DNA from 3 places in the Mesorhizobium sp. M0664 genome. Region 1 is predicted to be linked to each of the others. Evidence: predicted binding sites of a transcription regulator. Region 1 holds the regulator's gene; each other region holds the start of a gene.
What was found. The regulator LexA, encoded in region 1, represses DNA repair genes until DNA is damaged. The targets are predictions, from matches to a motif close to TGTTCNNNNTGTGTTCNG.
Positions count from the first base shown of each region.

Region 2: NKI39_RS08160 (helicase-related protein) is a predicted target of LexA. The motif match lies at 5,342-5,359, and genes of this name have one in related genera.
Region 3: NKI39_RS07010 (ATP-dependent helicase) is a predicted target of LexA. The motif match lies at 4,823-4,840, and genes of this name have one in related genera.

Region 1 covers NZ_JAMYPW010000045.1:33,978-42,077, forward strand. Annotated here, with positions in the region: gene trpD (anthranilate phosphoribosyltransferase) at 1-74, shown strand, start outside; gene trpC (indole-3-glycerol phosphate synthase TrpC) at 79-891, shown strand; gene moaC (cyclic pyranopterin monophosphate synthase MoaC) at 894-1,400, shown strand; gene NKI39_RS27710 (molybdopterin molybdotransferase MoeA) at 1,400-2,605, shown strand; gene NKI39_RS27715 (hormone-sensitive lipase) at 2,613-3,443, opposite strand; gene kynU (kynureninase) at 3,539-4,786, opposite strand; gene lexA (transcriptional repressor LexA) at 5,234-5,968, shown strand; gene NKI39_RS27730 (ComEC/Rec2 family competence protein) at 5,962-8,100, opposite strand, start outside.
Region 2 covers NZ_JAMYPW010000004.1:91,584-99,683, forward strand. Annotated here, with positions in the region: gene NKI39_RS08145 (CarD family transcriptional regulator) at 1-512, opposite strand, end outside; gene fdxA (ferredoxin FdxA) at 881-1,219, opposite strand; gene NKI39_RS08155 (RNA-binding S4 domain-containing protein) at 1,368-1,754, opposite strand; gene NKI39_RS08160 (helicase-related protein) at 1,767-5,174, opposite strand; gene phbB (acetoacetyl-CoA reductase) at 5,906-6,631, opposite strand; gene NKI39_RS08170 (acetyl-CoA C-acetyltransferase) at 6,736-7,920, opposite strand.
Region 3 covers NZ_JAMYPW010000003.1:305,757-313,856, forward strand. Annotated here, with positions in the region: gene NKI39_RS06985 (EamA family transporter) at 1-541, shown strand, start outside; gene NKI39_RS06990 (dienelactone hydrolase family protein) at 542-1,441, opposite strand; gene NKI39_RS06995 (hypothetical protein) at 1,695-1,865, shown strand; gene NKI39_RS07000 (hypothetical protein) at 1,875-2,306, shown strand; gene NKI39_RS07005 (glucose/quinate/shikimate family membrane-bound PQQ-dependent dehydrogenase) at 2,317-4,629, opposite strand; gene NKI39_RS07010 (ATP-dependent helicase) at 4,882-7,605, shown strand; gene NKI39_RS07015 (ABC transporter permease) at 7,618-8,100, opposite strand, start outside.

The DNA of each region.
Region 1 (8,100 bases):
CGGCGGCGCAGGCCATCGACAGCGGCCGCTCGCTGAAAGTGCTCGACAGGCTGATCGAGATTTCGAACGGTTAAAACCATGTCCGACATCCTGCGCAAGATCGAGGCTTACAAGCGCGACGAGATCACGGCGGCCAAGGCGCGCGTGCCGCTCGCCGAGATCAAGGCGCGGGCGACGGATGCCGACGCGCCGCGCGGCTTTCTTTCCGCCCTTGAAGCAAAGCGCAAATCCGGCAGGTTCGCGCTGATTGCCGAAATCAAGAAGGCTAGCCCATCCAAAGGCCTGATCCGCGCCGATTTCGATCCACCGACGCTGGCCAGGGCCTATGCGAAGGGCGGTGCCGCCTGCCTTTCGGTGCTGACCGACGCACCCTCCTTCCAAGGCGCGCCCGAATTCCTCACCACTGCGCGCGCTGCCATCGAGCTGCCTGCATTGCGCAAGGATTTCCTGTTCGACCCCTATCAGGTCTACGAGGCCAGGGCATGGGGCGCCGATGCCATCCTGATCATCATGGCCAGCGTCGACGACGCGTTGGCAAGAGAACTCGAAGCGACAGCGTTCGGGCTCGGCATGGACGCGCTGGTCGAAGTGCATGACGAGGCTGAAATGGAACGCGCGCTGCAGCTGTCGTCGCGGCTGATCGGAATCAACAACCGCAATCTCCGGACCTTCGAAACCAGCCTACAGACCTCGGAGCGGCTGGTAGCGATGGTGCCGGCCGACCGCCATCTGGTCAGCGAGAGCGGTATCTTTTCGCACGACGATTGCCGCCGGCTGGAGCAGAGCGGCATTGCGACTTTCCTGGTCGGCGAGAGCCTGATGCGCCAGCAGGACGTGGCCGCGGCAACGCGCCTGCTGTTGACGGGCAAGGCGCCGGCAGAGGCCGTTTGAGGATGGCGGCCGCCCTCACCCATCTTGGCGCGCAGGGCGAAGCCAACATGGTCGATGTCGGCGACAAGGCTGAGACGGTGCGCACGGCAGTCGCAGAAGGTTTTGTCGCGATGCGGCCCGAGACGCTGGACATGATCCTCGCCGGCGACGCCAAGAAGGGCGACGTGCTGGGCACCGCGCGCATTGCCGGCATCATGGCGGCCAAGAAGACGCATGAACTGATCCCGCTTTGCCATCCGCTGCTGCTGACCAGGATATCTGTCGATATCGAGGCGGACGCCGCGCTGCCCGGCCTGAAGGTGACAGCATTGACCCGCGTCACCGGCAAGACCGGCGTTGAGATGGAGGCTCTGAGTGCCGTCTCGGTCGCTTGCCTGACCATCTACGACATGGCCAAGGCGGTCGACCGCGCCATGGTCATCTCCGGCATCAGGCTGGTCGAAAAGACCGGCGGCAAATCCGGCGACTACAAGATCACCGGAGACGGGGCCACCGAGGCAGGCCGATAATGGCGCTGGTCCCAGTTGCCGAGGCGCTCGAGCGCCTGCTGGACGGCGCAGCAGCGCTGCCGGGCGAACGCGTCGCACTGCTGGATGCCGCCGACCGCGTGCTGGCGGAGCCGGTTGTGGCGCTCCGCACCCAGCCGCCGTTCAACGCCTCCGCCATGGACGGCTATGCCGTGCGGGCGGCCGATATCGCGTCCGTACCGGCAAGGCTTTCGGTGGTCGGCATGGCGCCGGCCGGACGCGGCTTTGCCGGAACGGTGCAGCAGCGGCAGGCCGTGCGCATCTTTACCGGCGCACCGCTTCCCGAAGGCGCCGACACTATCGTCATCCAGGAGAACGCCCGCGATCTCGGTGGCAGCAGCGTCGAAGTGACGGAACCGACGGTGCAGGGGCGCAACATCCGCCGCCTCGGGCTCGATTTCGCCAAGGGCGATGTCCTGCTGCCCAAAGGCCGCCTGCTCGACCCGGCGGCCTTATCGCTGGCGGCATCGGCCAATCACCCCGAGGTGCGCGTGGTCAAACGGCCGCTGGTCGCCATCATCGCCACCGGCGACGAATTGCTGCCGCCGGGCAGCGATCTTGGCCCCGACCAGATCATCTCCTCCAACGCCTATGGTGTCGCCGCTGCCGCACAGTCGGTCGGTGCGCGCGCGCTCGACCTTGGCATCGCGCCGGACCGCAGGGAGGCGATCGCTGCGCTGGTTGAAAAGGCCGTGAAGGCTGGCGCGAACGTCATCGTCACGCTGGGCGGTGCCTCGGTCGGTGACCACGACTTCGTCCATGAGGTGCTGACCGGGCAAGGCATGACGCTCGATTTCTGGAAGATCGCCATGCGGCCGGGCAAGCCACTGATGTTCGGGCGGCTGGGAGACATTCGCTGCATCGGCCTGCCCGGCAATCCGGTGGCAAGCCTGGTCTGCACTCAGCTCTTCCTGAAGCCGCTGCTGGCGCGGCTCGGCGGCCGCGCCTTTCAGCAGGATATACGTCGGGCACGGCTCGGTGCCGCCATGCCGGCCAACGATCTCAGGCAAGATTATGTGCGGGCTGTTGTCATTGATGACGCCGGTACGCTCGTGGCGACGCCGTTCGGCATCCAGGACTCCTCGATGCTGAAAATGCTGGCCGATGCCGACGGGCTGATCGTTCGCGCGCCGTTCGCGCCTGCCGCGGCGGCGGGCTCCCCCTGCGACGTACTGATGCTACGCTGAACCTGCCTCACTCCGAAATCAAGGTCCGGGTCAGCGGATGGTCTGGATCGGCCAAACCGTCGATGATGTTGAAATGATGCCGGTCAGGCTCGACCACCGAGCTGGTCGCGGTACCCAGGCCGATCCAGATGTTGGCCAGCAACGCGCTCTGACGCAGGAATTCAGCGCGCTCGCCGCCGCCGGCCCAGCAGGTCAGGCGGGCCTTGTCCATCGGGCGCAGCAGCACCGGGCTTTCGGCCTGCGCCTCGGCCTCATCGATCGCCAGCGTCTCGTTCATGCCGGTGCGCATGATCGGGCGCAAATCGTGCACCCCCGAGATCGACACTACATGACGAACGCGCCGGACGACTTCGGGCGCCAGCGGCGTCGTCGCCGTAACCATCCGGCTAACAAGATGGCCGCCGGCCGAGTGCCCGGTCAGCATCAGCGGCCCTGCAACGATCGCCGCCGCCTTGCCGATCGCCGCGCCGACTTCCTTGACGATGCCGCCAATGCGTATCTGCGGACAGAGCGTGTAGGACGGCATCGCCACCGCATAGCCGCGATCAACAGGGCCAGCGGCAAGATGCGACCAGAAATTCTTGTCGAATTCCATCCAGTAGCCGCCATGAACGAACACCACGAGTCCCTTGGGCTTGATGGCCGGCAGGAAAAGATCGAGCCGGTTGCGTGGATTGTCGCCATAGGCCATGTCGAGCCGCGCCCTGCCCTCGGTCGAAAGCACGTCGCGGAAAACCCGCGCGGGCTCGATCCAGGCCGCCGGCCAGCGATCGCTGCCGGCTATGTTGGCGCTGTTGGCATAGGCGTTGTCCCAATCGGCAATGTGACGTTCGAACACCCTGCGCCCTCCCTGGCATATGGCCCTGCAGCGTAGCCGTAAGCATCGCGCGGCGCGTCGTCGCCAGCCTCACGATTCCAGCTCTCGCATCAATCTCAAGTGACAGCTGCTTTGATGGCGAAGCGCGCATCCTTCCACGCACCGGTGTGCAGGATGTCCTCAAGCACTTTGGCGGCCTGCCAGACATCGGCATAGCCGACATAGAGCGGGGTGAAGCCGAAGCGCATGGTCGATGGCGCGCGAAAATCGCCGATCACGCCACGTTCGATCAGCGCGCGCATGACCTGGTAGCCATGCTCATGCATGAATGAAATCTGGCTGCCGCGTTTTTCCCCATCGCGCGTGCTTTCGAGCGTGAGCCCGTAAGTGCCGCACTTTGCCTCGACAAGCTCGATGAACAGATCCGCCAGCGCGATGCTCTTCTTGCGCACCGCCGTCATGTCGACATCGTTCCAGATGTCGAGCGCGCCCTTCAGCGTGCGCATCGACAGGACCGGCTGTGTGCCGCACAGAAACCGGCGGATGCCGGTGCCGGCCGCATAGCCTGGCTCGAAGGCGAAGGGCCGTGCATGGCCCCACCAGCCGGTGAGCGGCTGCTGGATGTCGGAAAGATGCCGCTCAGCCGCATAGATGAAGGCAGGCGCGCCCGGGCCGCCATTCAGATATTTGTAGGTGCAGCCAACGGCAAAATCGGCGTTTGCCTTGTCGAGTTCGACTGGCATCGCGCCGGCGGTGTGGCAGAGATCCCAGACGATCATCGCCCCGGCTTCCTGAGCCCTGCGCGTCAGCGCCGGCATGTCGCGCAGTTCGCCCGACTTATAGTTGACGTGGTTGACCAGCACCACAGCGGTGCGTTCGTCGATCAGCTCTTCGATGGTCGGCGCGTCGACTCCCGAGAGGCGCAGCAGCGTATCTTTTCGCGTCGAAACCACACCCTCGGCCATGTAGAGGTCCGTCGGAAAACTATCGCCCTCGGCGACGATGACCTGCCGCTCCGGTCGCATGGCCATGGCGGCGTGCAGCAGCTTGTAGATATTGACCGATGTCGTGTCGCAGACCACTGTCTGGCCGGCCGCGGCCCCGATCAGGCGCCCGAGCTGGTCGCCAAGTTCAAGCGGCATGTTGAACCAGCCGGCCGTGTTCCATGCGCGGATGAGATCATGCGACCATTCTTCGGTCGCGGCCTTGTGCAGTTCATCGAAAGCGGCACGTGAAGCAGCTCCTAGCGAATTGCCGTCGAGATAGATCACTCCTTGCGGCAACACAAAGCGGTCGCGCATCGCGCGCAGCGGATCCGCGGCATCCATCGCCTTTATGGCCACGAGATCGGGAATTCCTGTCATGATTTGTCTGCTCCCCCAAGATCCAACGCAACGCCGGACACGCATCGACTGTTCTTCCATTACTTGGTTGCGCGCAGCAAGGCTCCACCGGCGAGAAGCAGCCTGACCAGGCGGTGGAAACCGGGACTTAACCCGAGGTTGGCGTTTTGAGTTCGTTTCGTTCACGGTGCATTGACCAAACCGCACAGTCGATACGGGTTCAATTCCGTGCCTTTTGCCGACCGACGGCCGATGCCAGTGCCGCCTTCTAGGAGGCCAGAAGGGCGCAAACGAAAGCAGAATCAAGGCGATGAGGCTCGCGGCGGTGAAAATGCGGTACGCCGGTAGGGGACGTCGTTTGTTTCCCGAGCCTTAACGCATTCATTAAACTTTAAACAGTTGCGGAACACAACTGGAACAGATAGTGTTTGTTCTGGGTTTGTTTTTCTGATTCTGTTGGGGGTCGCTATGCTGACACGCAAACAACACGAACTGCTTATGTTCATCCACGAAAGGTTGAAGGAAAGCGGTATCCCGCCTTCATTCGACGAGATGAAGGAAGCGCTCGACCTGGCTTCCAAATCCGGAATCCACCGGCTGATTACGGCGCTGGAGGAGCGCGGCTTCATTCGCCGTTTGCCCAACCGGGCCCGTGCGCTGGAGGTGCTACGCCTGCCTGACTCGATCGCCCCCGGCCTCAATGCGGCACGCAAGTTCTCGCCGAGTGTCATCCAGGGCAGTCTTGGGCAAGGCGCCCCTCGGCAAGGCAAGCCGACATCGTCGCGCGTGCCCGCAGCCGGAAATGACGACGATGTCGTCGCCGCCGTTTCGATCCCAGTGATGGGCCGCATCGCTGCCGGTGTGCCGATCGACGCCATCCAGCACCAGACGCATTCGATTTCGGTGCCGCCGGATATGATCATGGGCGGCGAGCATTATGCGCTTGAGGTCAAAGGCGATTCGATGATCGAGGCCGGCATTTTCGACGGCGACACGGTGATCATCCGCAATGCCGATACGGCGAGCCCCGGTGAGATCGTGGTGGCACTGGTCGACGAGGAGGAAGCGACGCTGAAGCGGTTCCGCCGCAAGGGCGCCTCGATCGCCCTGGAAGCCGCCAATCCGGCCTACGAGACGCGCATCTTCGGACCAGACAGGGTCAAGGTGCAGGGCAAGCTCGTCGGACTGATCCGCCGCTACTGAGCTCCGCCCTTGGCGCCGGCTTTGGGGTTGTCGGCCCGGCGGTATGGCGGCAGGCCCCGTGCCGCGCGTGAAAATTTCCGCTGCACGTGCCAGGGCCGGTATGATTTTTCGACGGCGAAGCGGATCTCGGCGCGTGTTGCCGCTTGTGGATCGAAATAGACGGCGGCACTTCCCGCGCGCGCCAGTTGCCGTTTGGTGACGACGAGGACCAGCCGGTCGTAGTAGCAGGGGTTATGGGCGGTGGCGTCGTCGATGACGATCAAGCTGGCAAAGGCGCAGGCTGGCCGCGCAGTATCGCGGTCCTTGGCTTGCGCGATGATCGCGCCGGATGGATGCCTGGCAAGGCAGAGGCCGTCCGTGCAAATGAACGGCATGCCCGGCGGTAGGTCGGCCGGATCGGCAATGTCGAATTGCGGGTCGTTCTTTCCAGGTGTTTCCGGCGCGACGATAGCCTCTGATGTGAGCGCGCGTTTCCAGTTGTCGATGGTGAACTCATTCGGGCGTGCCCGGTTGACCGCGAGTTCACCGCTGCCGATCGGCAGCGCGACCAGCCGTGCGTCCTCCGAGACCAATACGTCGGGTATGCGTGTCTGCGTTGTCGTCAGCAAGCCGGCGAGCGCAAAAGGAAGTGCCGCCAGCCGCAACCACGTCGTCGCCATGCTGGCAATGACGAGGGCGATCGTCACCAGAAGGACGGATCTCAGCGAAATCAGCCCGACCGCATCGATCGGCGAGCGCTCCGAGATCCACCCGGACAGGGCGATCATCGCCGTCAGCCCCTTGCCCATGACATAGAGAAAAGGGCCATCCGCACCGAACGGCATCGCCAGCGCGCTGAGAACGGCGAAGGGCATGACGACCAGTGACACGATGGGCATGATGGCCAGATTGGCGAACAGGCTGAGCGGCGCCACGCGCTGGAAATGCCATATGGCGAAAAGCGCCGTGGCGCTCCCTGCAATGATCGAGGTCATCGCCAGACCGCACATGCCCAGCAGGACCTTTCGAGTGGCAAAGCGTAGCGGCGACTGCCGCGGCGGCGGCGTGGTGGCCCTGCCGGCGCGGTAATCGGACCAGCCTGCATAGGCGCCGACAAGGGCCGCCGTCGCGGCGAAGGACATCTGGAAACTCGGACCGACCACCTCGTGCGGCGACACCAGGATGACCGCGATGGCCGAGATCGCCAGGTTGCGCATGGTGAGCGCGGCCCGGTCGAACAGCACGGCGATAAGCATCACCGCCAGCATGATGAAGCTGCGTTCGGCCGCCACGACAATGCCGGAAAAGACGAGGTAGGCCGCAATCGAAAAAAGCGCGGCGGCCGCGGCATATTTCTTGACCGGCCGTCGCGATGAGAAATCGGGAAACAGCGCGAAGGCACCCCGCAGCAGCGCCATGATGGTGCCGGCGACCAACGCCATATGCAGCCCCGAGATGGAGATGATGTGGTAGATGCCGGTGCGCCGCATCGCTTCGTTGATCTCCTCGGGAATGCCGGCGCGCACGCCGACGATCAGCGCAGCAGCAATCTCGCCCTCGGCACCGCCGATGCGGCTGCGGATATGGTCGGCGATGGATTCACGCGCGTCTTCGATCGCGGAAGAAAGCTGCGCGGCAAGCGGCATGCTGTCCGACGACACGATTTTCGGATTGCCGAGAAAAAAGCCGCTGCCGCCGATACCGGCGAAATAGCTGTCGAAGGAGAAATCATAGCTGTCGGGCCGCACCGGGCCGGTCGGCGGCAGCAGCCGCACATAGCCGGTGATCTCGGAACCGGCGGTCAGCTCAGCCGGTATCTTCATCGCCGAAACGCGGACCCGTTCCGGCATGTAGCGCAGTGTCGGCCTGGCGGTTGAGATCACATCGATTGTCAGCCTGATGCGGCCGCTCGCCATGGGCTCGTACGATACGACGCGACCCGTCAGCCGCGTCGAGATTTCGGAGCCGAGCATATGCGTTCCGACACGCCATGTTTCGAACTTGGCGGCAAGTACGCCAAGCGCGCAGAGCAGCGCCACCATGAAGCACAGGCGCGTCCTGGGCCATGACCGCGAGACGACGGCACAAAGGGTCGCGAGGAGCGCGATTGCGATCGGCTGTGGAAAGGCCGGCTCCACCGACAGCCCGAAATA
Region 2 (8,100 bases), on a different contig from region 1:
TTCACCTCGATGAGGCGGACCGCTTCGGTCTCCGACATGCGGTTGACGGCCGCGATCTCGCGGGCCATGCGGTCGAGGGCCGCCTCGTAGAGCTGGCGCTCGGAATAGGACTGCTCCGGCTGGTTATCGGCGCGGTAAAGGTCGCGCACCACTTCCGAGATCGAGATCAGATCGCCGGAGTTGATCTTGGCATCATATTCCTGGGCACGGCGTGACCACATGGTGCGCTTGACGCGGGCGCGGCCCTGCACGACCTTCAGCGCGCGCTCGACATAATCCTCTTCCGACAGCTTGCGCATGCCGATCGAGGTCGCCTTGGCGACCGGCACCTTGAGGCGCATCTTGTCCTTCTGGAAGTCGATGACGAACAGCTCCAGCTTGTGGCCCGCGACTTCCTGCTCGTCGATCGAGACGATCTGGCCGACACCATGCGCCGGATAAACGATGTACTCGCCGGTCTTGAAACCGTGGCGCGCTGCGGTGGACTTCTTCTGCGGGGTGATCGTTGCCATTACGCCCTGAACTCCTTGTTGTGGTACCGGCATCGTGCCGGCCCGAACTCGTGCGACCGGGGTGACCGGTCCTCAGCCACACAACGATGAACTCACCGGAAAGGCCAGGACCGGCAAATCGCAACATTGCGACCGCCTGCCCCAGATCGCTCTGGTCCGGATTGAGAAATTCACCTTTCAGTGATTTGGGGCGTTTGCGCCATAAATCGACGTTGTGTCACCGGCATGTTTGGTTGATATAACACAAAAAGTCGGAAGAATCAAGGTTTTGCTGCACGCGCGAAGGCCACGCGCCGTCGCCGCCTGTCAAGGCGGTTAATGTATCACGGCTGTTACGCGGCGTCAGGCCGCCGCAGCCGGCAGGCTCGTCAGTCGCCTTCGCCGGGCTCGGGGGAGAAATATTTCTCGAACTTGCCAGTTTCGCCATCGAAATTCTTAGCGTCGGCCGGCGGCTCCTTCTTGGCGGTGATGTTGGGCCATTTGTCGGCATATTCGGTGTTGATCTGCAGCCATTTGTCGAGGCCCGACTCGGTGTCGGGCTTGATCGCGTCGGCCGGGCATTCCGGTTCGCAGACACCGCAATCGATGCACTCGTCCGGGTGGATGACGAGCATGTTCTCACCTTCGTAGAAGCAGTCGACCGGACAGACCTCGATGCAGTCCATGTATTTGCATTTTATGCAATTGTCGGTCACGACGTAGGTCATTGGTCGGCTCCGGGACGTCCCATTTTGTTGGGCTTTTTTGGTGAGGTAACGCCTTTGTCCGCCGGTGGCAAGGGCGGCCCCTGCCAGCGGTGCCGCGGTTTCCGGAATGGAATTCCGGAAGGCCGGCAAAGCGGGCGTTCGACCTTGCTCAATCGTCGCCGAGCAGGTGGTCGGTCTGGCGGCGTTCCTTCTTCGTCGGGCGACCGCTGCCGGCCTCGCGCAACGGCGGCACCGCATCCGGAAGCGCCTCGCCCTTGGGCGCGGGGGGCGGCGACATGTCCTCGTAGAGCAGGGGGGCCTCTTCGGCCGGGCCACGCCGTACGCCGGTGCCAAGGACTTTCCAGACGAAGATCCGCCGCTCCAGCGTGATGGTCAAAACGTCGCCCGGCCGGACCGTATCGGAGGCCTGCGCTGCTTTGTCGCGATTGATGCGGACGCGTCCGGCGACGACCAGCTTGGCTGCCAGCGTGCGCGATTTTACCGCGCGCGAGAAGAACAGCCACTTGTCGATGCGCTGGCGGGCATCAGTGACCATTGGACGAGCAGCTTACTTCTTCAGCTGGTCGCGCAACGCGGCGAGCTTGGCGAAGGGCGAGTCCGGATCGAAGCGGACCGGGCGTTCCTCACGCGGCTTTGGCTGGAACGCCGGCTTTGCGCCTTGGGCGCCGCCTTTGCCGTCCTGCCGGCCAGCCTTCCAGTCGGGCCGGTTTTCGCGCCGGTCCGGGCGTTCACCTTGCGGCTTGCCGGCGCGCTGATCTGCCGCGTCGCCTTGCGGCCTGGGCTTGAACTTGCTGCGATCGAAGCGTGGCTTGCCGGCGCCGTCGCGCTGGTCGTGGCGCCCCTGACGGGCGGGCCGGTCGCCCGGCGTCGCTTGCCCGCCGGCATCTGTCGGCGCATCGCTGCGGCTGTCCGGCGCAGCTTGACCACTGCGCGCGCGATTGTCCCGATGATTGTCCCGGGGGCGGTTGTCATGCTGGCGATGACGCGGGCGCTGGTCGAAACGACCCTGCCGCCACAACAGGATGGGTTTTGGCTCCTCGGCTTCTGGAGCAGCTTCGCCGGCGATGGCTCCTGCCGTCGCTGCAGGTTCGGCCGGCGATGCTTCCGTAGTGTCGGAAACCGGCGGCTCTGCCGGTGCCGCAGCCTCAGTTTCCGCCCCAAGTTCCGCCCTTGGCTCGGCCGCTGGTTCCGCAGGCGCTTCAGCAGTCGCCTCCGCGGCGGGCCGGGTCTCTTGCGTGACTTCTGCCGCAGCTTCAGGGGCTGGAGCTTCCGCGACAGGCTCTGCCGTCGCTTCGGTCACAGCTTCGGCCGCCGCCTCCGCAACAGGAGCCGCATCCGACACAGGTTCCGAAGCCTCCGCCGGCGGCTCTGCCGCGGCAGATGCTTCCGCCATCCTCGCCTGCTCGACGCGCGCAGTCTCTTCCGCCGCCTGCTTTGCAGCGGCAGCTTCACGCGCGGCATTGTCCTGTGCTTCGATCCGCGCCTTGACCTCGGCCGCCGGTTTGGCATCGGCGCGATAGCCGAGTCCCTTCAGGATTTCTTCCATGTCGTCGGCGGTGGCGCCGAGAATCGACATCATCGGCGGCGTCACCATGAAGGACTGGCCGTCATAGGCGCCGTCGGGGCGAGGGCCGAGGCCCGGCTTCCAGTTGGTCGCCGGCCGGATCAGGTCGGCCAGCCGTTCGAGAATATCGACGCGTACAGCACGCCGGCCAAGATTGCGGTAGCCGGCAAGCTTGTAGAAGGTCTTGTCGAAGGTCGGATCGATGACCACCGAGGTGCGGCCGGAGGCCAGTGCGTGAACGACATCGCCGAAGCCGGGCTTGTCCTTGCCGTCGTTTCTCAGCGCCCACAGCAGCGTTATCAGCCCGGCCGGCGCCGGTTTGATCAGCGCCGGCACGAAGACATGGTAGGCGCCGAAGCGCACTCCGAGACGGCGAAGCGCCGCGCGGCCTTCCTGGTCGAGCGACTTCATCTCGTCGGCGATGTCGCGACGGTTGATGAGGCCGAAATGCTCGACAAGCTGGAAAGCGATGCCGCGGCCGATGCCGGTGATCTGCTCGGCATTCTTGAGATCGACCAGCGGCTTCAGCAGGGATTCGATCTGGAAGTTGACGAAGCGCTCGGCGCGCGCCGCAACCTTGTCGCGGGCCGGGCCGGTGAGTTGCTCGTCGGCCAGCAGAACCAGACGCGGCTTCAAAGCGTCTTCGCCGGCGACCAGCGTGCCGATCGGCGCGCCGATCCAGCGCAGCGTGCCATCCGAACCCAGCGCGATGTCGCCATTGGCCGAGGCGCCGAAGCGCTCGGCCCGCGCCTCGAACTCGGCGGCAAGCGCCTTCTGCGCCGCCGCCCGCACCGCCTTGGCGTCTTCGCCGCCGGCGCTCTGGTCGGCGGTGAAGCGGAAACCTTGCAACTCGCCGACGTGATGGCCTTCGACGAGGACGGTTCCGGTTGGGCTGATTTCGGCTTCAGGCATCGTGTTTTCTCTAAGGCGCCGCATGAGGACGGAAGTCCTGCGGTCTACAAAACGTTTCGTCAACCGCTCATGCAGCGCATCCGACAATCTGTCTTCGATTTCGCGCGTCTTTTCCTGCCAGTGTGCCCGATCGGCCAGCCAGCCGGGCCGGTTGGAAACGAAGGTCCATGTGCGGATCTGGGCAATCCTGTGCGACAGCGTGTCGATGTCGCCTTCGGTTGTGTCGGCACGGCGCACCTGCTCGGCCATGTAGTTCTCGTCGACATGGCCATGCCTGGCAAGGTCCATGTAAATGGAGGCAATCAAGTCGGCGTGCTGGGCCGGCGCGATCTTCCTGTAGTCGGGCAGCGCGCAGGCTTCCCACAGCAGCGCCACGCGCCTGGCATCGGTGGTGAGTGCCCGGACGTCCTCGTCGCGCGACAGATGCTCGAGCGCCTGCGCGTCCACGGCCGGCAGCGCGCGCGTCAGGCCTTCGACCGGAGCGTTGGTCTCAATCGAGCGCTTCAGCGCATCAAGGTTGGCGAAATCGAAATGCGCGGTGCGCCACTGCAGTACTTTCACCGGGTCGAAATCATGCGCCTCGATTTTGTTGACCAGTTCATCATCCAGCGGATCGACCTGGCCGGTGACGCCGAAGGTGCCGTCGCGCAGATGCCGGCCGGCGCGGCCGGCAATCTGGCCGAGCTCGGCCGCCGTCAGGTTGCGGTACTGGTAGCCGTCGAATTTGCGGTTCTGGGCGAAGGCGACGTGGTCGAGGTCGAGGTTGAGGCCCATGCCGATGGCGTCGGTGGCGACGAGGTAGTCGACGTCGCCCGACTGGAACAGCGCCACCTGGGCGTTGCGGGTGCGCGGGCTGAGTGCGCCGAGCACGACGGCGGCACCGCCCTGCTGGCGGCGGATCAGCTCGGCGATGGCATAGACCTCGTCGGCCGAGAAGGCGACGATCGCCGTGCGCCGCGGCAGGCGGGTCAGCTTCTTCGAACCGACATAGGCAAGATGCGAGAGGCGTGGTCGCGTCACCACCGACACGCCCCGCAGCAGGCGCTGCAGAATGCCGTGCATGGTGGCCGCGCCCAGCAGCAGAGTCTCCTGGCGGCCGCGCAGATGCAGGATGCGATCGGTGAAGATGTGGCCGCGTTCGAGATCGCCGGCGAGCTGGACCTCGTCGATGGCAACGAAGGCGGCGTCGGTCTCGCGCGGCATCGCTTCCACGGTGCAGACCGAGTATTTCGCGCCCGCCGGCTGGATCTTTTCCTCGCCGGTGATGAGCGCCACCTTATGGGCGCCGACCTTCTCGCAGACGCGCGTATAGACCTCGCGGGCAAGCAGCCTGAGCGGCAGGCCGATGACGCCGCTTTCATGCGCCACCATGCGTTCGATGGCGAGGTGGGTCTTGCCGGTGTTGGTCGGGCCGAGCACGGCCGTCACGTCTCGACCCGACAGGATCAGCGGTTCAGTGTGTTTCGGATGGATGTTCATCGGCCTGGAAATAAGGCTCTCTGCCTCGCATTGTCGGGAGCGCGCCCATATTGGCCGCGTATGACAGGCGACACATAGGGATTTCGGGCGCGAAGCGAAAGCGGAATATGCCGAGGGCAGGCCGATTGGTTGGTTCGAAGCCAGAAAATCTGTTCCCGATTAACAGTTGGAACGAGTCTGGAACGAATCAGCGACGAATCACTGACTCGCGCTGATTCAGGGTTTGTTCACGGCTACATCTGGGTTTTCTGTCGGCGTACCTCACCACATGCTGAATCACGGAAACTGGCCCGATTTATGCAGGCGGCATCCAAGCGAGCACTGCGGTTAACCTTTGCCGGCGAATGGTCGTGGCCGGCCAATCTGCTTCGCACAACGTTATGAAATTATTGATGTTTCCTAACGCGCTTTAATCATTTCGAGGGTGTTTTCAGCTCTCGCCGTTAACGTTCCGCTCAAAGCCGGAACGAATCGGCGACGAATCAGAGATAGCCGAAGTTTCTTGGTTTGTTCACCGCAACATGTTGTGTTGTGGACAGCTTTTCCACCGAGAATCCACAGGCTGCCGGGCGGCTTTTGCACAAGCTGCGAGTTTGCCGTTAACCTTTGCGTGCCGGATTGGGGCAGCGTGCTGCATCGAGATCTTGCAACGGGAAGACCGCTATAGAAACGGGCCGTTTTGCAGGCCCGTTCGTCCAAGCGCGGATCTGTCTCAACGTAAAGACAAACGATCAGGCGACGTACTGGCCGCCATTGGCTGATATGGTCGAGCCGGTGATGAAACCGGCATCGTCGGAAGCGAGGAAGACGACGCAGCGCGCGATCTCCTCCGGCTCGCCGAGACGACCGACCGGGATGTGCGGGATGACGCGCTCGTTGAGGACCTTCTCGTCCATTGCCTTGACCATCTCGGTGGCGATGTAGCCGGGGCAAATGACGTTGACGGTGATGCCGGCGCGCGCGCCTTCCTGGGCCAGTGCCTTGGTGAAGCCGATATCGCCGGCCTTCGAGGCCGAATAATTGACCTGGCCGACCTGGCCTTTCTGGCCGTTGATCGAGGAGATGGTGATGATGCGACCGAACTTGCGGTCGCGCATGCCGCCCCACAATGGATGCGTCATGTTGAAGACGCCGGAAAGGTTGGTGTCGAGGACCTCTTTCCATTGCTCGCGGGTCATCTTGTGGAACATCGCGTCGCGAGTGATGCCGGCATTGTTGACCAGCACCGAGACGGGACCGAGATCGGCTTCGATCTGTTTGATGCCGGCGGCGCAGGCCTCGTAGTCGGCGACCGACCATTTATAGACCGGGATGCCGGTCGCGGCCTTGAACTTTGCCGCCGCTTCTTCATTGCCGGCGTAGTTTGCGGCGACCGAATAGCCGGCGCTTTTCAAGGCGACCGATATCGCCGCGCCGATGCCGCGCGACCCGCCTGTGACGATTGCAACCTTTGTCATATGTCCTCCCGGGAAATGCAGATGACTGAGCGTTGAAGCGGTGGGGTTTGCCCCCTATTCCCTACTCGCTTTGCGCCAGCATCCTATTCGTATCGCTTATCTCATCACAATGCTTCCACGCACATGGCAACACCCATGCCGCCGCCGATGCACAGCGTGGCAAGGCCTTTCTTGGCACTTCTGCGGCGCATCTCGTAGACCAGCGTGTTGAAGATGCGGGCGCCCGAGGCGCCGACCGGATGGCCGATGGCGATGGCGCCGCCATTGACGTTGACGATGGCCGGATCCCAGCCCATGTCCTTGTTGACGGCGCAGGCCTGCGCGGCAAAGGCCTCGTTGGCTTCGACCAGATCGAGGTCGCCAACCGACCAGCCGGCCTTGGCCAGCGCCTTGCGCGAGGAGGGGATCGGTCCCGTCCCCATGATCTGCGGGTCGACACCGGCGGTCGCCCAGGAAACGATACGCACCAGCGGTGTGATGCCGCGCCTTGCGGCTTCCGCTTCGGTCATCAGCACCACGGCGGCGGCGCCGTCGTTGATGCCGGAAGCATTGGCAGCCGTCACCGTGCCTTCCTTGTCGAAGGCGGGCTTGAGCTTGGTCATGGCATCGATTGTCGCGCCGTGGCGGATGTATTCATCCTGGTCGACTACGGTGTCGCCCTTCCTGCCCTTGACTGTAAAGGCAACGATCTCGTCCTTGAATTTCCCGGCTTTCTGCGCGGCCTCGGCCTTGTTCTGGGAAGCCAGTGCGAACTGGTCCTGGTCGTCGCGGGTGATCTGAAACTGGCGGGCGACGTTCTCAGCGGTGTTGCCCATATGATAGCCGTAGAAGGCATCGGTCAGGCCGTCCTTGATCATGGTGTCGATCAGCTTGAAGTCGCCCATCTTGACGCCACCGCGCAGATGTTGCGCATGCGGAGCCATCGACATCGATTCCTGGCCGCCGGCAACGATGATTTTTGCATCGCCCTGGGCGATCTGCTGCATGCCGAGCGCGATAGCGCGCAAGCCCGAGCCGCAGAGCTGGTTCAGGCCCCAGGAGGTCGCCTCCTGCGGTACGCCGGCAGCCATTGCCGCCTGCCGCGCCGGGTTCTGCCCTTGAGCCGCGGTCAGAATCTGGCCGAGAATGACCTCGTCCACCTCCTTGCCGTCGACGCCGGCACGGACCAGCGCTTCCCTGACGGCGACGGCACCCAATTCATGGGCTGGGGTGTTGGCGAAGGCGCCGTTGAAGGAGCCGACGGGCGTGCGCGCTGCACTGGCGACAACGATGGCGTTGGAAGCGGACATGTTCTTCTCCAGGCTTTCGGGGAATGATTTCGGGTGCCGTCGGGGACTTTTCTTGCCCTTTCCACAACCCGAGTCAAACCCGAAATGGGCATGGCGTCCCACTCCCGCAAGTATGCCGCCCGTCGCTGCAACGGCGGCCCGTCCGTGCTGCGCAGCATAAAATGTTCCCGCACTGCACAA
Region 3 (8,100 bases), on a different contig from region 1:
CGTCGGCACGATCGGCGTCGCGCTTGTTGGCCTCAGAAGCCCGCGCAATCTCGCCGCCCTCGCAATCGCTGTCGCCGGCACCCTGCTGCTAATCGACGTCAAATGGTCGAGCGATCCCGTCGGCCTGTTCTGGGCCTTCCTCAACGGCACGCTGTTCGTTGGCTACATCGTTCTTGGCCACCGCGTCGCGCGCGCCGGCGCTGGTGACGGCATCGCCGGGCTGGGTGCCGCCATGGCGGTCGCCCTTCTCGTCGTTCTGCCGATCGGTTTCGCCGATGCTCTGCCGGCTTTCTCGGCGCCGCCGCTGCTGCTTGCGGCGGTCGGCGTCGGCATCTGCTCGTCGGTCATTCCCTATATTTGCGACCAGCTTGCCATGTCGCGGCTGCCGCGCTCCAGCTTCGCGCTGATGCTGTCATTGCTGCCGGTCACCGCAACGTTGATCGGCGTCATCGTGCTGCGGCAGGTGCCGAGCCTCACCGACTGCCTTGGCATCGCCCTGGTGGTGGCCGGCGTGGCGTTCCATAAGCCGGCGCCGGACTGATCAGGCCAGCTTCTCCTTGAGGAAAGCGATCGTCCGGCCCCAGGCGAGGTCGGCCGCCTTCTTGTCATAGCGGGCCGCCGACGTGTCGTTATTGAAGGCATGGTTGGCGCCTTCATAGACATAGACCGAGTATTCGACATGAGCCGCGTCGAGTGCCTTCTTGAAGGCATCGATACCGGCATTGGTGCGGGTGTCGAGCCCGGCATAATGCAGCATGAGCGCGGCCTTGATCTTCGGCACGTCCTCGGCCTTTGGCTGCATGCCGTAATAGGCGACGGCGGCGGCGAGGTCCGGCGCGTTGACGGCCAGCATGTTCACCGTGCCGCCGCCCCAGCAGAAGCCGACGGCGCCGACCTTGCCGTTGCCGTCCTCGTAGCCTTTGAGGTAGGCGACGGTTGCCACGGCATTGGCGGCGACCTGTGCTGGATCGAGCTGGGAAAACAGGTCACGTGCCCTGTTTTCATCGTCCGGCGTGCCGCCGAGCGATGTCATGAAGTCCGGCGCAAGCGCCACGAACCCTTCCAGCGCCACGCGCCGCGCCACATCGCGAATATGCGGGTTGAGACCCCTGTTCTCGTGCACCACGATGACCGTGCCAAGCTTGCCGGTCTGCTCCGCCGGCCTGACCAGATAGCCCTTCATCTCGCCGGCGCTGCCGGGATAGCTGATGTCCTCGCCTTTCACACGCGGATCGTCTTCCGCCACGATTGCCGCCTGGGCCGAGTTCGCCGCCAGCAGCGGCGCGATCGCGGCAGCTGCCGCACCCGATCCGGCAAGCCTGGTCAATTGCTCCATGAAGCGCCGCCGGTCGAGCGTCAGATGCGTGTATTCGTCATAGGCGTCGATCATCGCCTGGGTAATGACAGGCTCGGCGGCAATGGGTCCGGCAGGTGTTGTCATGGCGCGCTCCTCGTCGGCGCCCCCCGCGGCAACATAGAGCCGAAGCTTGCCTGGTCCAGTCACGGCTGAGTGAGGCTGCCATAAGTCCCTGCACGACGCCGTGATGCCGCGCGCCGCACTGTCGTTAAATTTTGGTCCTTTGTGGCAATGCTAAATGCACGCACCACGATGTAAAAAGAAGTTACCGGGCTATGCCTCACTCGGGCCATTTGGCGAACGAGAATGGCCATTTGGCGGGAAAAAGAATGCCTGATTGACGACGAAGGAATATGCCATGACCTTTCCCTCCCCGCTTCTGGCAAGTGGGTTCGCCCTCGCCGCTATGGCTTTGCTGGCGCTGCGGTTCACTGCCTTCACCGCATTCAAACGATCGTTGATCAAAATCCGCGCCAACCGGCACCCGCCCGCAAACACCAAAGCCTGAGGAAAGGTCATGGACGTTCAGGACATCATCAACACCGTCTCCCAGAAATCTGGTCTCAACCAGGCTTTGACGGAAAAGATCGCCGGCACGATTTTCTCGGTGCTCGAACACGAGGCGGAAGGCACGACCCTGTCCAGCTTCTTCGCCAAAATCCCGGGAGCCGACGCCCTGGCCAAGCAATATGATGTCATGGCTCCCGGCGCAGCTTCCGGTGGTGGCCTCCTGTCCTCGCTGGAGGGCGCGCTCGGTGGCGCTCTCGGCGAAAAGACCGGCGCGCTGATCAACGGCGTCGCCATACTCAAGGCATCAGGCCTCACGCTCGCACAGATCAGCCAGGCCGGCACAATGCTGGTCCAGCAGGCCGAGACAGCCGCCGGCCCGCATCTGACCAGTGAGGTACTTGCATCGGTACCCGACCTGAAAGGGCATCCCGGGCTCTGAAGGAACTTCTCTATTTCGGCAGCGTGTAGGCCATCACATAGTCGCCCGGCTTGGTACCGACCGAGCCGTGGCCGCCGGCAACGATGACGACCAACTGGCGTCCGTCGGCTACCGTGTAGGTCATCGGTGTCGACTGCCCGCCGGCCGGCAGCCGCGCCTGCCAGAGCTGTTTGCCGGTCGTCAGGTCATAAGCGCGCACATAGTCATCGACCGCCGCACCGAGGAAGGCGACGCCGCCGGCAGTGATCATCGGCCCGCCAATGCCGGGCACGCCGACCTTGAACGGCAGCGGCAGCGGCGTCATGTCGTAGACGGTGCCGTTGCGATGCTTGTAGACGATCTTGCCGGTCCGAAGGTCGGCACCCGCCACATAGCCCCAGGGCGGCGCCTGGCAGGGAATGCCGAGCGGCGACAGGAACGGCTTCAATATCACTGCGTAAGGCGCACCGTCATTGCGGTTCAGGCCTTGTTCGCTGCCCTTGGTGTCACCGGGCGGCGGCACGTCGGCGCGCGGCACCAGCTTGGAGATGAACGCCAGGTATGTCGGCATGCCGAACATCACCTGCCGGACCGGATCGACTGCCACGCCGCCCCAATTGAAGGTGCCGAAATTGCCGGGATAGATCAGCGAGCCTTGCAGCGACGGCGGCGTGTAGCGGCCCTCATAGCGCAGCTTCCGGAGCTCGATCCGGCAGGCCAGCTGGTCGAACATGGTGATGCCCCACATGTCGGCACCGGTCAGCGGTTTCGGACTGAAGCTCAGGTCCGAGACCGGCTGCGTCGGCGAGGTATGGTCGCCCTCGATCGCGCCGCCCGGTGCCGGCACTTCCTTGACCGGAACGATCGGCTCGCCGCTGCGCCGGTCGAGCACATAGAGGTCGCCCTGCTTGGTCGGCCCGACCAGCGCCGGCACCACGCCACTTTCCGTGGTGATGTCGACCAGCGTCGGCTGCGCCGGCACGTCCATGTCCCAGAGATCGTGGTGCACGGTCTGCCGCACCCAGCGCAATTGTCCGCTGTTGAGATCGAGCGCGGTGATCGACGAGGAGAATTTCTCGTCATTGGCGCTGCGCCCGGCGCCGAGCTGGTCCGGCGTCTTGTTGCCGAGCGGCACATAAAGCAGGCCGAGCTTCTCGTCGGCGCTTGCCGTCGACCACATGTTGGGCGAGTTGTTGGTGTAGGTCTGGCCCGGCGGCAGCGGCGTCGTCTGGTCCGGATTGCCGGAATCCCAGTTCCACAACAGCGCGCCGGTGTCGGCATCGTAGGCACGAATGACCCCGGACGGCTCCTGCGTCGAATAATTGTCGTTGACCGCGCCGCCGACGATGATCTTGTTGGCGACGATCAGCGGCGCCGAGGTCGAATAATAATAGCCCGGCTTCGGATATGGCATGTTGGCGACCAGGTTCAGCGTGCCGCCTTCGGCGAAAGTCGGGCAGACCTGGCCATTCGCCGCATCGAGCGCGATCAGCCGGGCGTCGGATGTCGGCAGGTAGATGCGTGTGGCGCAGGGCTGGCCAGCGGCGACCCTGGCATCGGCATAATAGGACACGCCGCGGCAGGTCTGGTGCTGGCGGTCCTTGTTGAGCTTGACCTGCGGATCGAAGCGCCATTTCTCCTTACCGCTCGCGGCATCGATGGCGATGGCGAAATTATGCGGCGTGCAGATGTAGAGCGTGTCGGCGATTTTTAGCGGCGTCACCTGATAGGTCGTCTCGCCGATGTCGTCGGGCCCTTTCACGTCGCCGGTGCGATAGGTCCAGGCCGGCTGCAGATTGGCGACGTTTTCGGCGGTGATCTGGTCGAGCGGCGAATAGCGCTGGCCATATTGCGTGCGACCGTAATAGTGCCATTCGCCAGCCGGCACGTTGCCGCCGAGATCGGCCGTCGGCGTCACCTTGTCGGTGTTGAGTTCACCCGCAATATCCTTTGGATCGGTCGTCATCGAATAGCCGGCGACCGCAAGCGAGGCCAGCACGGCGAGGATCAGCGGCGCGCGTCCGTCGGGACCGGTAAGCCCGCGCCGCGCCCATGGCGTCAACAGCCATAGCGCGACAAGCACGATGATGCCGCCGCGCGGGCCGAGCTCCCACCAGTCGAAGCCAATCTCCCAGACCGCCCAGGCGAGCGTGCCGAGCACGATCGCCGCGTAGAGCCACAGCGCCGTGGATCTGCGCCTGTAGAGCAGCCAGGCCGCGACAAGGAAAGCTAGACCGACGATGACGTAGTACCAGCTGCCGCCCAGCGTCACGAGCCAGATGCCGCCGCCGCCAACCGCCAGGCCGATGAGGAAAAGGATCAGGGAGGTAATGACCACAGCCAAGACGGTGCTCCTTCGACTGGTGCGCTCCGCGACGCGTCCATGGGCAACCCGGCATTGCGCTCCTGCCCCCACGCAACTTTCTCCGGCCCGCTTCCCCTGTCAAGCAAGCTCGGCGTTTTACGGTGCCGACCCATCGCAAGCCCGGCGTTTTGGTTAGCGGACCCATCCAGATTGTGAGTCCACCGACTGGACAGAGAACAAAACGGAGACACTTCTGGCCTTTCGCTGCCGAATCACTACATTCGGGGAGAGATGTCCGGCTTTTCGGAAGACATGCCTTTTTTTGACGAACCGAACGCGCGGCCCGTGGCCCCGTCGGGCATTGCCGCGCGCGCCATGGCTGCCCGCAGCAACCAGAACAATGCGCCCGACTATCTCAAGGGGTTGAACCCCGAGCAGCGGCTGGCGGTTGAGACCACTGAAGGCCCGGTTCTGGTGTTGGCCGGCGCCGGCACCGGCAAGACGCGCGTCCTGACCACCCGCATCGCCCACATCCTTGCCACCGGCAAGGCTTTCCCGTCGCAGATCCTCGCCGTCACCTTCACCAACAAGGCGGCGCGCGAGATGAAGCAGCGCATCGGCCTGTTGATCGGCGAAGGCAATGTCGAGGGCATGCCGTGGCTCGGCACCTTCCACTCGATTGGAGTGAAGCTGCTGCGCAGACATGCCGAGCTGGCCGGGCTCAAATCCGACTTCACCATTCTCGACACGGACGACGTGGTGCGCCTGATCAAGCAGCTTATCCAGGCCGAAGGGCTGGACGACAAGCGCTGGCCGGCCAAGCAGTTCGCCCAGATGATCGACGGCTGGAAGAACAAGGGCCTCGGTCCCGCCGACATCCCCGAGGGCGATGCCCGTGCCTTCGCCAACGGCAAGGGCCGCGAGCTCTACAAGGCCTATCAGGAGCGGCTGAAAACGCTGAACGCTTGCGACTTCGGCGATCTCCTGTGCCATCCGATCCGCATCTTCCGCGCCAATCCGGACGTGCTGAAGGAATACCACAAGCGCTTCCGCTACATCCTCGTCGACGAATATCAGGACACCAACACCGCCCAGTACATGTGGCTGCGGCTCTTGGCGCAGCGGCCGCAATCCTCCCCCCTTGAGGGGGAGGTGCCCGCGAAGCGGGCGGAGGGGGTTGCCGCAGAAGGCACCGCTAGAGCGTCGAGCACTGCCGCCGGTAGGTCGAGCACTGCCGCACGGACCCCACCCGACCGGGCTTTGCCCGGCCACCCTCCCCTCAAGGGGGAGGGAAGCCCGCGCCTGTCCACCGTAAATATCTGCTGCGTCGGCGACGACGACCAGTCGATCTATGGCTGGCGCGGCGCCGAGGTCGACAACATCCTGCGCTTCGACAAGGATTTTCCCGGCGCCACCATCATCCGGCTGGAGCGCAACTATCGCTCGACCGCGCACATCCTCGGCACCGCCTCCCACCTCATCGCCCACAATGAGGGCCGCTTCGGCAAGACGCTGTTCACCGAAAAGATCGCCGAGGACGACGAGAAGGTGCATGTCCATGCCGCCTGGGATTCCGAAGAGGAGGCCCGCGCCGTCGGCGAGACCATCGAGGCCTACCAGCGCCAGAAGCACAATCTCAACGACATGGCGATTCTCGTCCGCGCCTCCTTCCAGATGCGCGAATTCGAGGATCGCTTCGTCACGCTCGGCCTCAATTACCGCGTCATCGGCGGCCCGCGCTTCTACGAGCGGCTCGAGATTCGCGATGCGCTGGCTTTCTTTCGCGTCGTCGCGCAAGGCGCCGACGACCTCGCCTTCGAGCGCATCGTCAACGTGCCGAAGCGCGGCTTGGGCGAGGCCACCATCCGCCAGATCCACGACACCGCACGGGCGCTGCGCATCCCGATGCTGGAGGCGGCGGCAAAACTTGCCGAGAGCGACGAGCTGAAGCCCAAGCCGCGCGCGGCACTGCGCGAGGTATCGGCCAATTTCGAACGCTGGCAAAAGGCTCTCGAAACCACGCCGCACACCGAGCTCGCCGAGACCATTCTGGAGGAGAGCGGCTACACCGACATGTGGAAGAACGACCGCTCGGTCGAAGCGCCCGGTCGGCTCGAGAACTTAAAAGAACTGATCCGCTCCATGGAGGAGTATGAATCGCTGCGCTCTTTCCTCGAACATGTCGCGCTGGTGATGGACGCCGAGCAGAACGCCGAGCTCGACGCCGTCAACATCATGACGCTGCATTCGGCCAAGGGCCTCGAATTCGAAACCGTGTTCCTGCCCGGCTGGGAAGAAGGCCTGTTCCCGCACCAACGCTCGCTCGACGAGGGCGGCCGCTCAGGGCTGGAGGAGGAACGCCGCCTCGCCTATGTCGGCCTGACCCGCGCCAAGAAGAACCTGCACATCTGGTTCGTCTCCAACCGCCGCATCCACGGCCTCTGGCAATCGACCATCCCGTCGCGCTTCCTTGACGAGCTGCCGGAAGCCCATGTCGAAGTTTCCGAGAGCGGCAACTCCTACGGCGGCTACGGCAATGCCTATGGCGGCGGCTCGTTCGCCTCCGGTCGTGGAGGCCAAGGTGCAGGCAGGCAGAACCCTTATGGAGCGTCGCGCTTCGACAACATCGGCGGCAATAACGGCGCCGAAAAATCCGGCGCTTTCTCCAGCACCTATGCGACACCGGGCTGGCAGCGTGCTCAGGCCAACCGCACCGAGGCGACCGACCGCAATTGGGGCACGCGCTCCGGCCACCAGGTCGAGCGCATCGGCTATGGCGAAACCGACTCCGGCTACGGCGCCGGTCGCACCTCGGTCAAAGGGCGCACTATCGACGGCGAGCTGGTCGCCAAATCCGTCGCCGACACGCCGTCCCCCTTCAGCGTCGGCGACCGCGTCTTCCACCAGAAATTCGGCAACGGCAACATCTCGGCCATCGAAGGCAACAAGCTGACCATCGACTTCGACAAAGCCGGCCAGAAACGCGTGCTGGACGGGTTTGTCACCGGGGTGTGAGGCCGCCGGGCGCTAGCGATACCGCGCCTGGTTCCACTTGTGGCCGAGCAGCGACAGGATGATGATCAGGCCGTTGAAGAACTGGACGTAGAAGCCGCTCAGGCCTGCCGCGACGACGCCGGTCTGGATGAACGAGACCGTGACCGCGCCGATGGCGCCTCCGACGACGGTACCGATGCCGCCCCAGGTCGGGGTGCCGCCGACGAACACCGATGCCAGCACCGGCAGCAGGTATCCGTCGCCCGCCGTCGGCCACCAGGTGAAGTTGATCATCACCGAGAACGTGCCGGCGATCGCCGCGCCGATACCGACGAAGACGAACACTTTCACCCGCACGCGCTTGACGTCGATACCCATCTGCTGGGCGCTGTCGGGATTGTCGCCGACCACCTTGACCTGCGCGCCGAAGCGATGGCGGTTGTAAAGCAGCGCCGACAGCACGACGAAGCCGATGGCCCAGAAGATCTGCACCGGAATGCCATAAAGCTGGCTGGA